Rubinisphaera italica: one gene and its partner. The main gene of each other region encodes a partner of the protein of the gene in region 2 in a complex. Links are inferred from orthologs where the notes say so. Each region holds a gene or a part of one and is shown on either strand. Other genes may lie near its edges.

Region 1 (6,210 bases), 2.8 Mb from region 2 along the record:
TTGCGTTCGATGATCCCGAACACGATGATGATTTGCGTCCCTCATCACTTAGTGAAGTCGTGGGACAGCGGAAAGTCGTCGAGCGGATTCAAATTATTCTGGAAGCGGCTCAAAATCGGGGCGATGCGCTCGGGCATCTGCTCTTTGAAGGCCCTCCCGGTCTCGGAAAAACCACTCTGGCAATGGTGCTCCCCAAGGAGATGAATTCCGATTTTCAAATCACGTCCGGACCAACTCTCCGCGCTCCCAAGGATTTACTTCCCTATTTAACGCGTGCCAGCGAAAAATCGATTCTGTTTATCGATGAAATTCATCGTCTGCCCCCAGCCGTGGAAGAGTTTATTTATCCGGCTATGGAAGACTTTCGCGTCGATATTGCTCTTGGCGAAGGTTTGAATGCCCGCACAGTGAACATGACCTTAAAACCGTTCACCATTGTGGGAGCGACCACTCGCAGCGGGATGTTGACTGCTCCCCTGCGGGATCGATTCGTCAATCGTGCCCATTTCGATTTTTACGAACACGATGAACTGGCGACTCTGCTAATGCGGAATGCCAAAAAACTGAAAACATCTCTGACAGAAGAAGCGGCTCTCGAATTGGCGATTCGAAGTCGAGGGACGCCGCGAAAGGCGAATAATCTGTTGCGGTGGACACGCGATTTCGCTCAGGTTCGAAATGCACCGAGTCCGATTTCAGAAGCTGTGACCAAAGAAGCACTGGCGATGATCGAAGTCGATGCCATCGGCCTCGAAGAGATGGATCGTCGCTATCTGACGACTCTCATCACGGTTTTTACCGGAGGACCAGCCGGTATTCAGGCCATTGGCCACTCCATGAACTGTCCGCCTGATACTCTCGAAGATGAAGTCGAGCCATTTCTGCTCCGTCAGGGTTTTATCCAGCGAACTCCCAGAGGCCGCATGGTCACCGCAGCCGCCTGGGAGCATTTGAAAATTGAACCTCTGATGTAGCGTGATCTCCGAGGGTGGCGGGGGCGCTCTTGAAGAGAAGCCCCCGAATCGTAGAACCTTCGGAGGCTTTCGCAGAAACAGAACGCCCCCGCCACCCAATCATTATTCAGTCATCGCCTTCGGAGTGCCGTAATATCAGACAGGCAGTCCCTGCCAGTTCAAAATCTCTGCAGAATTGCGGTCTCCACTCGTAATGTCGACATTGTCGCTGAATGGGATCGAACCACAAACATTGTGTCTGAGGTTCCTCGCCGCGTCGCAAGCCTCCAAAATGATTATCGATTTCCGCAATCAAACTAGATGGTAAGCCGGCTGGTCGGAAGGGATGTGAACCCGAAGTTCGTTCGTCCGTCTGATACAACAAGACTGGCGATCCTATTCCCTGGCAGCAGAGTCCACACCCTTCGCAGGAATCTGGTTCGAGCTGCTGAAGATTCAGGGCCGTCAAAATTTGCTCCGGATATTCATGAAAATGTTACCATGTATTATCGGATGGAGATTCTAACATCTTTGGTGGCAGGGAGATAGGGTTCGTCCTCTACGATGTTGAGTTCAGATTTGTGATAATTGATCTGTCAGGAAATAAACATTGGTTCATTCCTACCTCTCCCGATTCCTCCGTTGACTCAAACCGTCTATTTGCAGATACTTACACACTTCTTAAACCAAATGATAATGATAGGGTGCCCTAATACGCATTCTTACAATCTCTTAACATTAAACACTCAACCCTTACTCACATGACAACGACTATCGAAGACTTGACACAATACACCGACCGCGTTGCCAATCAGGCAGCCGCTTCGACGACTCCTTTGGTTTCTGCTTCCGGACAACAGAAAATTGACTGGTTGCATGCGACAGCCGAGGCGTTGCTGGATCGTCAGGAAGAATTGATTCGTGCGAATGCGAATGATCTTGCCAATGCCGATCAATATCAGTTGACCGAGGCGATGGTCGATCGTTTGCGTCTGACGGAAAAAGGCTTGCAGGGTATTGCGACTGCTGTTCGGGAAATTGCTGCACTTCCAGAACCGATTGGCGAAATTATCGACAGTACCGTCAGACCAAATGGTTTGCTGGTTAGCCGGGTTCGAGTTCCTCTCGGTGTTGTGTTCTTCATTTATGAGTCACGTCCGAATGTAACCATCGATGCCGCGGCTCTCTGTGTCAAAAGTGGGAATGCGGTCATTCTGCGGGGCGGGAAAGAAGCGTTTCACAGTAATCATGCCTTCCACAAAATTCTGGTGGAAGGATTGATCGCACACGATCTGCCCGAACATGCCGTGCAAATGGTGGAAACAACTGATCGGGAAGCGGTCGGACACTTCTTGAAACGTAGTGACAAAATTGATGTCACTATTCCGCGAGGCGGGAAGTCGCTGATAGAACGCGTGGCCAAAGAAGCTCGGATGCCTGTCATCAAGCATTTTGATGGCAATTGCCATGTGTATGTGAATCGGGATGCCAATCTGAAAATGGCTCAGGAGATTCTCTTCAACAGCAAGTGTCATCGCACCGGTGTTTGTAACGCAGCTGAGTCGCTGGTTGTGGATGCCGAGTTTGCTGAGAAGCATATGACGGAACTTGTCGCTCCGTTACTCAAAGCAGGTGTCGAGATTCGAGGCTGTGAGCGGACCTGTCAGTACGTCTCAGCGGCCAAGCAAGCAACAACGAAAGACTTTGGTGAAGAGTTTCTAGGAATGACTATTTCCTCGAAGATCGTCGAATCTCTGGATGAAGCTGTCAGTCATATCAACAAATACAGTTCCCGTCACACTGAAGCGATTGTGACCGATAATCTGTGGGCTGCCAGACAATTCACCACACAAATTGATTCTGCAGCGGTGATGGTGAATGCCTCGACCCGGTTTAATGATGGTGGTGAATTCGGGTTGGGAGCGGAAATTGGAATTAGTACCGATAAATTACACGCTCGCGGACCGTGCGGTCTGCGTGAGTTGACCAGTTATAAATATGTCGTCCAGGGAGCTGGACAGATCCGCTGAAGCGGTAACGAGTAGGCAATCGTCAGGGAGGACGAAGCATGGCCGATGTTCTCAGTCAGGGAGAAGTCGAATCGCTGTTGGCGGCATTGGATGCCGCACCGGCTGAAACGAGTGGCTATGCCCCTCCGTCGACTCATAATTCTAACGAATCCATCGGCCAGATCAGCGTCTACGATTTCAAACGTCCTGAACGAGTCAGTAAAGAACAGATGCGGGCTTTTCAGGCCCTCCATGAAGGTTTCAGTCGCGAATTCGGGGCAGCGGTCAGTGGGATGCTGCGCTCGATTATCGAAGTGAAATTGATCAGTGTCGACCAGCTGACTTATGGCGAATTCGTATTCAGTCTCGAAAACCCAACCTGCTTCAATCTGCTCTATTCCGACAAACTCAACGGTCACATCATTCTCGATTTGAATCCCTCAATTATCTATCCGATTGTCGACCGTCTGCTCGGCGGAGGGAAATCGGCGACCCAATCGTTTCCTACACGTCCATTGACGGAAATCGAACTGAAACTCGTCTCCCGCATCACAAAGTCAGCTATTTCTGCTTTGGAGAATTCGTGGAAGAATATCAGTGAATTGAATTTGCGGGTCAGCCAGATTGAGAGTAATCCTCAACTGGTACAAATCGTGCCGCCGAACGAAGTGATTGTGCTCATCAGTTTTGAAATCACGATGGGCGATTTGCGGGGGGATTATGAACCTGTGCATTCCCTTCAACACGATTGAACCACTCGTTGGCAAACTCTCTTCAGATACCTGGTCGGCATACTCGAAGCACGAGCTGACCTCGGAAGAAAAAGCTCAACTCGAAGTCGGCATTGGCTCCGCCGAGGTGGAAACGGTGGCGGTATTAGCTGAGACGACCATGAGCACTTCCGATTTACTGCACCTGAATGTTGGAGATGTGATTCTGACCGAACGGGACGTCAGCGAAGGCATTACGCTGCACATCGAAGGTTACCCCACATTCACAGCCGACATCGGACAACTCAAAGGCCACAAAGCCCTGCAAATCCGCGAGCCATTGCTGCAGGTTCGTGATATCATCAAAAATCACATGGATGCGAAATTGGGAACGGAAAATCCAAAACCGAAAGTCGCTACGAAACCGTAGTGCTTTGACTTCCGTTCAATCTCCATCAACGTGTGCCACTGCTGGCTTGCCCAGCAGTGTTTCCTTCGACGTAGAATTTATAATCAGACGACATTGAATGATAGACGAAATCGTAGGGTGCGTCCTGACGCACCATGACATCGATTGTGAATATCATCCTAAGTCTGAATAATCAGTGAAAAGATACCTTAAAAGTCATTAGTATATCACTCTCATAAAGTCTCTATTGTCTTGTTACACTCCACATCTGCTGCACGGTGCGTCAGGACGCACCCTACTGGTCTAACTATCGCTAAATGTCACTCGATGTGTGCCACTGCTGGCTTGCTGAACGGTGTTGGATTCGGCTATGAATTTCTGAAATGGGCGAAATATTATAGTAGGCAAGCCACAATTTATTTGCAGTTAGAAATTGACATGGCGATCGAAAACGAACTGAGTATTCATGAGCGTCAAGCATTCAGGCTCATAGCTGGTTTAGTCGTTGCGGTGATGTTCCTCATTGGAATATCAATAATTTTGATGTCACTAATCTATTGGAGTCTCAGCGCCACTGCTTTGAAGTTACTGCCAAGCTGGCAAAATCAGATTAAGTGGTTGAGTGACAACTTTCATTTTGTAATGAACCCTTGGGGAATCATAACACCTTTAGTTGTTATCACTGTAATTGGATTTTTGATTGGATCAAGGATTGGTCGGGACATCTGGCTTTGTAAACGAAAATATGTAATTTTGATTGCATTTCTGTTAACTGCCGAATTGATTCTTGCTGGGCCATTCTTGCTTTTGAGCGATGATTTCACTTTGTGGTTGCTAATATCGATTTTTTATGTGTTCATTTTACTGGTGCCCGCATATATCAAGACTTTACACCTACCAAACTACAGAATTTGGCTACTGAAGCAGGAGGAAGCAGCTAGATTGAAGAGTGAGAATTCAAGCTTATCCGATCAAAATTCTCCTCCATCGTTGGATGCATCTTGACTTACCCTGCCAACGATCAGGTAAACCTATCAGCAGAATTATTGAATGAAAATAGTCATGGCAATCGATGACGAATTGAATACTCTGGAACGGATGGTCTTCAGATTATTAACTGGGTTAATTGTCGGAAAGATGTTTTTTTTTGGATTTTTGATGTTGTTAATGACATTGACTCCGCGGAGCACGCATCTCACGCATCTCACGATCTCAGGCTCTTCTACCAGCTGGCACCTTCTTTTGATGCAGTTTTTGAATTTGTTTGATGTTGTAAGGCGAAGTTGGTTTTTTATCCCAATCGGACTCGCAGTTTATATCGTGGGATATATTGCTGGCTTTAGAATTGGGAGAGATATCTGGCTCTGTCAACGAAAATATTTGATGCTGACAATTTTCCTCTTGACTGCTCAGTTGCTAATTGCAGGACCTGCCTTGCTGTGGTTTTACGATTCCAAGGACGTACAGAAAATACTCATATCCTGTGGAGTGATTTTATTGGTGCCAGTGTTTATTAAATATTTACTTGTTCCTATTTTCAAAATATGTTTGCTGAAGCAGCAGGAAGCAGTCAGGTTGAATAGCGAGAATTCAAATATTCCCGAATAAGGTTTTGCATGTTCCCACGGGTGAGCTTGGGAACAAATACATGCTCAAATTATCGGAGTTTAACCGAAATTTTATTTGGGAGCCGTCCCCTCGCTGACGCTTCGGGTTATGATTGTGCCTGCATCTGTTGGGGACTTTATGAAAAGTATTTGCTGCATTTAAAATGGTTTATTCACTGGAATTGATTGTCGAGCCGTATCAATCCGGTGCTCGTGTGGATGCGTTTCTGGTGCAGCAGTTGCGGAATTATTCGCTCTGGCAGATTCAACGGCTCGCGCATTGGAATGCGTTAACGGTCAATCATCAGCCGGCTGATTTGATGCGTCGTTTATGGCCCGGAAATTCTGTGCAGGTGAAACTGCTCGAACCACCGGAAACGCTGTACGATCCTGAACCGTTTCCGCTGCATATCGTGTATGAAGATGCCTGGATTGTGGTTGTCGATAAACCCGTCGGGGTGATCGCGCATCCGACCGGGAATATGCAGTCGGGAACGCTTTGCAATTTTCTGCAGGCTCATT
Region 2 (6,236 bases):
CATCACCCAGAATTGTTGCACCCGCCAGCCAGCTGACATTCTTGATGTGACGCCCGAGTGGTTTGACCACGATCTCCTCAGTGTCATGCAACGCATCGACAATCAAACCGAACTGAATTTCACCGTAATTTAAAACGACGATATTGATAGAATCGGCAAGTTCACCGTCGGCCTGCGGTTGGTTATTCGAATTCACATCCACCAGCGGCAGCAGGTTACCGCGAAGCCTCAGAAGTTTGGTTCCACGAATTTTTTCCATTCTGCTCGACCATTCACTTCTCTGTACGCGTACCAGTTCCGAAACAGACATTTGAGGAACGGCATACCGATTCCCTCGGGAACTGACGACCAGAGACGGAATAATGGCCAGAGTCAGCGGGAGTCGAACGATGAATCTGGTCCCTTTTCCCACGTTCGTTTCCACATCCACGGTCCCGCCGAGCTGTTCGAAATTGGTGCGAACAACATCCATCCCGACACCGCGTCCACTGACATCGCTGATCTGATCGGCTGTTGAAAATCCAGGATGAAAAATCAGCCGGACCGCTTCTTCTGTGGAAAGCTGTTCGGCTTCCGCACTTGTTAATATTGATTTTTCGACCGCCTTCTTGCGAAGTCGTTCGGCATCAATTCCAGCTCCATCATCGCTGATGATGATGTTGACTTTGCCTTCTTGATGAAAAGCATTAAGTTCGAGTCGTCCGACCGCAGGTTTCCCGGCCTTCTGTCGGACTTCAGGAGTTTCCACACCATGATCAACGGCATTGCGTATCAAATGGGTCAGTGGATCGCCGATGCCTTCGATGATCGTTTTATCGAGTTCGACATCTTTTCCTTTGATATCGAGTTCACACTGTTTATTCAGTTTCTGACTCAGATCCCGCACAATTCGCGTAAACTTGTTGAATACGTTTCCAATTGGCTGCAGTCGAGTTTTCATCACTGCTTCTTGCACTTCGCTTGTCACCTGATCAATTCTGGAGGCGACTGAGAGCAGAACGCGGTCATTTTCAGAACCGATCGTCTGCAAGAGTTGATTCCGTCCCAGCACCAACTCGCCGACCAGATTCATCAATCGATTCAGGACAGTGACAGAAACACGGATGCTACTTTCAGCAGTGGGAGGTGCTGTCACCGGTTGAACTTTAGCTGAGGGCTTGTGAGCAATTTCTGTAGTCAAAGAAACATCGTGTTGATGTTTCTCGATTGAATTATCGGTTTCGCAGACAGGGGTATTGTCCTCAACACCTGGCTGCTCCACGATCTGTTGAGCAGGTTTGATATTTTCGACAGGAAGCATGAAGAATCGGGCGAGAGACTCCTGATCCAATTGTGTGGCAATGCTGACCGTCCAGGGAAGTGGGGAATTGGTTTGATTCGCGTCCCAGTTCGTCAGGGCAGCCGAATCGAGATATCCTCCCAGAACTGTTCCTAGATCTCCCAGTCGTTCAATGAAATCCGTCAAATCTGGATTTGATTCCGTGCTTTCAAACAAATCAAACGTGACTTCATAAATTTGTTGACCATTTTCGAGGGCTGCTTGAAAATCGTCTTGAGTACAGCAGGGGGTTTGTTTTACATCGATGGCTGTCTCGACTGGAATCGTGGTCGTTACGGTTTCACGACTGTTTGTAAGTTGTTCGAGTTGAGTAATCTCGTGTGATACATCGTGTTCATTGGACGTATGCACATTTTCGATTAGAAAGCGTAATTTATCGATCGCACTGAGCATCACACCTACTCGATGGGAGTCGATTACAAATTGGCCATTGCGAAGCAGATCCAGGATGTTCTCCAGACTGTGCGCCAGCCGGCCGACCGAGTCCAGACCCAGGAAGCCTGAGGCTCCTTTAATCGAATGGATTGCCCGAAAGACTTCATTCACAATATCGGTATCAACATTTTCACCACTGGCTTCAATTTCCAGCAATTGATTGTCGATACCTTCCAACCCATCTCTGGATTCAACGACAAAGTCGTTAATCAGGTCTACGCAGTCTTCGAACATATCTATTTCCCAATACTACTTCTTTGAATGAACATTCAGTTGGCGAAACGCGGACGCAAACTTTTTCCAGAGCATGTGGATGACAGGACTTTAGTCCGTAACCCAAGACTCGAACCTCTCGACTTCAGCCGATAGGTATTCAGTTAATAAATTCTGATAGGCCGCAGGCTGTTAACGTGCGTTGCACTTGATCTGTTGTCGAAACAATTTGCAGTTCTGGGCTGCTTGATGTTCGTTCGAGAAGGCTTTTAGCAAGAGATGCGATAAACCACGAGGTGACAGATTCAACATGACCAAAATCGATAATCTCGACTTCTTCCATTTGACGGAATTGAGCATCTATCTCTTCAGAAGGGAGCGACAGGAGTTCAATAACACGTAGTGAAGTTTGGGGCTCAGTGCACTGTAAAGTCGACATGATTAATCTCGGTATTTGAAAAGAGTTTTGAATCCAGAAGAACGTATCGACTTAGACTGACGAAGGTATTCTCTGTTCGAGTTTTTTCCTCAAGGCATCCTGAGTAAATGGCTTCACAACATAATCTGTCACACCTGCCTGGACAGCGGCAACGACGCTTCCTCGTTCGGCTTCAGTTGTAATCATGATAAAAGGAATGGTTTTATTGAGTTGACGGACTTCTTTTAGAAATTCCAGTCCGTTCATATTCGGCATGTTCCAGTCACTCAGGACTGCATCGACAGGGATTGTTTTAAAGAGTTCCAATGCCTCCTGACCGTCCCCTGCTTCAAGGACATCTTTGAATCCCAACTGAGCCAGAGCTTTGATGATGATGACTCTCATCGTGCGTGAATCGTCAACGACTAATATTTTCATTGAATTATCTTTCAGGAAAAAAATTGTGTCTTGTAAAACCTATGAACTAATCTTTTGAGGAAAACCCAGCTTCAACGCAAAAGCTACCCATGTCGGAGTCAAACGACAGGCAGATTGGCGTGACGCCTGTTGGATAGTGAACTTCATGACCTTTACCGGAAATCAGGTTGGGAATACTAATACTGAGTGAAAGTGATTCCAGTTTTGCTTTGGCAGCTCCCGCAATCATGTTGGTAATTTCCCCAATAGCATCCATCACTTCTCGATCAATTTCTTCAGCTTTTGTTCCAAGCATGGATTCATAGATATTTAGTGCTGTCTGTTTCTTCACACTTAACACAATGGTGCCGAGCGCATTTCCTGTAATCCCAATCACTGCACTTAATTCATACTCCGGGCTATTCTTGGTTTTCAGAGACAAGCCGCTTCGGGTCGGAGTACAATCGAGCATCATTTCAAATACATCTTTAGTTGATGCCAGAAGCGGATTGATGATTTTGGCTGTGAGTTCAGAAGTTTGTTTGATTGCTGTGCTCATGACGATTTCCCAATAGATCCATTCGAATGACTTGAATGTTGTTTTTCTGCAACATCATAAACTTAGTTCATAAAATGCATCATTTCGGAGATTTAGGGGAAATGCCTTACGTTTTGGTGCAGGTTTGGGGCAAGTGAGCGATTTGTAACGATTGCGTCTAAAATGCCGTACGCTTGCCTAAGAAAAACGAAGGGATATCCCTCAGGATTGCTGACTAAAATAGAAACAATCTGAAATGGAGAGCGTAGATGCACGAGCGACTGTTCAGGATTACTCCTTGATGAATCACAGACAGATTTCAGCTCTCTACGAAATCGCTTAAGCACGCGTAAGCATTCTTGACCTGGAATTTCTTCAATCTCAAACCGAAGGCTCTGCTTTTCAGGCCATTTTCAAATGGAACGCGGTCTGGAAAGGAGCGTTTCTCGTGGCCAGAAAGCCTATGGCTGTGAAACGAGAAGGACTGCTGATGCAGCGATTGGTGACTCGAAATTCTCAACAAGCCTTAATAACAGACCTTACAATGGAAAGGCTCTATTGAGAGGTATGGTGAATCTCTCATGTCGAGAATCAATCGTTTAACTGCGGAAGTATTAGCCCGGAATGGATTGCAGCGTTGAGATCTCATTTTTGTCTTTGTCGAGCAAAAACTTAGACACTGTCAGATCACTCTCCATCAGATTGAGATATTCACTCTGAGACTCAACTTGAACAATCGGGCGAGTCACATCGCTGTTGGCCTGAACTGTTACAGCTTTATTTCCATCACTTAAAAGGACCTGCACGCCCTTAGGATAGAGCCCGATTATCTTAAGCAGTGCATCGACGGATCGTGGCTCAATTTTTCCATCCCGAACCAGTTTCAGCAGGAAGACGAGTGCAACATGCCGGTTGACAGCGTGTCGATACGGTCTTTCAGAAGTGAGAGATATGTAACAATCGACAACTTTAATAATACGGGCAATGGGGCTGATGTTTTTCTCACCGAGCTGTCTTGGATATCCAGAGCCATCCGAAAATTCATAAATCTGCTGTGAAATGCCTGGGATTTTGGGATTTAACCCCATTAGCGTATTCAACAGCTCTGCAAGTTGAAGTGGCATTCGCATGAGTGAAACTTTTTCAAGAACATTCAATACGTTGGGTTGGTTGACCACCGATTGATCCAGTAAAGTAATCCCCAATTTTGAGAAAAGACCAACGATCCCAGCCAACTTGATATCTTCTTTACTCAATGCAAGTGATTGCCCAATAGCCATTGCGAGCAGGCTGTTTTGAACAGCTCCGTCTGTCAATTTTTGATTTTTTGAATATTCGTTTAAGACACGAACGGATTGAGCACCTTCGACGTTAAGAATTTCATAGTACTTCGCCAGCAGTCTGATAATCGAGACACTGTTTTTTTTTCCTGATTCCAAATAGTCAATCATCTTACGGGAGATATTCTGACTGAAATCTCCCAGACTGGCTGCATACTGATGGCGATATTCAGGATCAATCATTTTCCGCCCCAGCCTGAGCATCAAATCCTTTAGCTTCGTCAAATCACTTTCCAGCAATCCTTCGCTTAACACTGATTTTAACGATTCAAAAGATTGCTCTGAAATTCCGTAATCGTTCATGATGGATTTCTTAGGCAAATGAAGAATGTCATGCCATGCATTAAGTTGGATTTGCTGATATAAGTAAACTCACCTAGGTGAGTCTACTACATAAATTACGTCGAGGTGGGATGATATTGAGGTTTAAGGCTTGTATTACCATAAGCAGGGGCAGTATTTCAAGCAGGGGCAGTATTTCAACTTAATTAACCATAGACAGGTGCCGTTCTGTTGAATCACTTATATACGGAGAATGCCGAATGATCGTTAGAACCAGTTTCATGGTACTGGAATTCGCAATCCCGTAATCCAAGGCTTTGACAAGCGTCCAGAAAACTCTGTCAACCCAAGGCGATTGTATTACACACCGAAAGCAGGATCGTAACGACGCTTAGAATCTGGCAGCGATACGATTGCCATTGAGCACCCTGCAGCGTCAGGAAACGATTCTCAAACGAGGTGCGAAGTCCAAGTGCATGAACTTGCTCTCGATCCGAAGTACTTACCGAAAAACTTCTCCATCCCATTCAAAATCGATAAGGCTCGATATCTAGACCATTTTCAAATGGTATCTGCAGTCGCATGGACATCAAATGTCCTAATAACGATGTGCTTGCTCCTGCTGAACGCTGCAGGTAATTTTTGAATATTCTCTAGCAATTCACGACCAGTATTTTCGATCCAGACTTCGATAATTCACCGCTTCACTCAGATGCGTTTCGTCAATCAACTCGCTCGCATCCAAGTCGGCAATTGTGCGGCTGACTCTCAGGATGCGATCGTGAGCGCGAGCGGAGAGGCCCATTTCTTCCATTGCTGCTTTCAGAAAAAACTCTGCATCCGATGTTAGACGACAATGCTGGCGGATTTGTCTTGGCGACATTCGCCCGTTAATCCGATTAGGGGCCCCGGAGAAGCGGCGTTCCTGAATTTCCCGAGCCTGCAACACCTGTTGCTTCATTTGGTCAGAGTTGGTTCCTTCCTGTTTATCGGCCAGTTCCCGAAACGGAACAGCTGGGACTTCAATGTGAATATCGATTCGATCCAGCAGCGGACCGCTCACTTTGGAAAGATATCGCTCCATCTGCAAAGCATTCACCCGATGCCCTGAATCCGGTCCGTAACCGCTCGGGCTGGGGTTCATCGCTGCGATCAACATGAAATCAGCCGGGAATGTTGTGCTGCCAACCGCTCGAGTGATCGTTACATTCTGACTCTCCAAAGGCTGTCGGAGCACTTCGAGTGTTCTCTTAT

What was found.
Region 1: the proteins of Pan54_RS24380 (region 2) and Pan54_RS26375 are in contact, whole or in part, in a crystal structure (PDB 4IGA), measured with the Thermotoga maritima proteins. The link is inferred for Rubinisphaera italica from one-to-one orthologs. Residues at the interface, in WP_004081049.1 of Thermotoga maritima: Ala83, Gly85, Gln86, Gln87, Val90, Ile91, Ile94, Lys99, Asp100, Phe101, Ile102, Val103, Arg110; in WP_004081085.1 of Thermotoga maritima: Asp3, Val4, Leu5, Gln7, Ile10, Asn11, Leu13, Ile14, Leu17, Met18.

The regions. Positions count from the first base shown.
Region 1 is NZ_SJPG01000001.1:3,540,141-3,546,350, reverse strand. What follows is about bases 1,897-4,867. They hold Pan54_RS26375 (flagellar motor switch protein FliM), read left to right. Parts: upstream 1,897-3,021; coding sequence 3,022-3,714; downstream 3,715-4,867. Other genes in these bases: Pan54_RS13145 (hypothetical protein), read left to right, coding at 4,409-4,867; Pan54_RS26370 (FliM/FliN family flagellar motor switch protein), read left to right, coding at 3,683-4,102; Pan54_RS13155 (glutamate-5-semialdehyde dehydrogenase), read left to right, coding at 1,897-2,983. Also shown: Holliday junction branch migration DNA helicase RuvB, read left to right, coding at 1-974; Pan54_RS13160 (YkgJ family cysteine cluster protein), read right to left, coding at 1,081-1,422; more of Pan54_RS13155, read left to right, coding at 1,715-1,896; more of Pan54_RS13145, read left to right, coding at 4,868-5,086; Pan54_RS13140 (hypothetical protein), read left to right, coding at 5,144-5,689; Pan54_RS13135 (RluA family pseudouridine synthase), read left to right, coding at 5,853-6,210. UniProt on the Bacillus subtilis protein: One of the proteins that forms a switch complex that is proposed to be located at the base of the basal body.
Region 2 is NZ_SJPG01000001.1:6,365,743-6,371,978, forward strand. Bases 1,161-4,157 are described here. They hold Pan54_RS24380 (response regulator), read right to left. Parts: upstream 2,844-4,157; coding sequence 2,478-2,843; downstream 1,161-2,477. Other genes in these bases: Pan54_RS24370 (hybrid sensor histidine kinase/response regulator), read right to left, coding at 1,161-2,008; Pan54_RS24375 (hypothetical protein), read right to left, coding at 2,148-2,426; Pan54_RS24385 (chemotaxis protein CheX), read right to left, coding at 2,890-3,381; Pan54_RS24390 (HD-GYP domain-containing protein), read right to left, coding at 3,975-4,157. In the rest of the region: more of Pan54_RS24370, read right to left, coding at 1-1,160; more of Pan54_RS24390, read right to left, coding at 4,158-5,003; Pan54_RS24395 (YifB family Mg chelatase-like AAA ATPase), read right to left, coding at 5,644-6,236. UniProt on the Bacillus subtilis protein: Involved in the transmission of sensory signals from the chemoreceptors to the flagellar motors.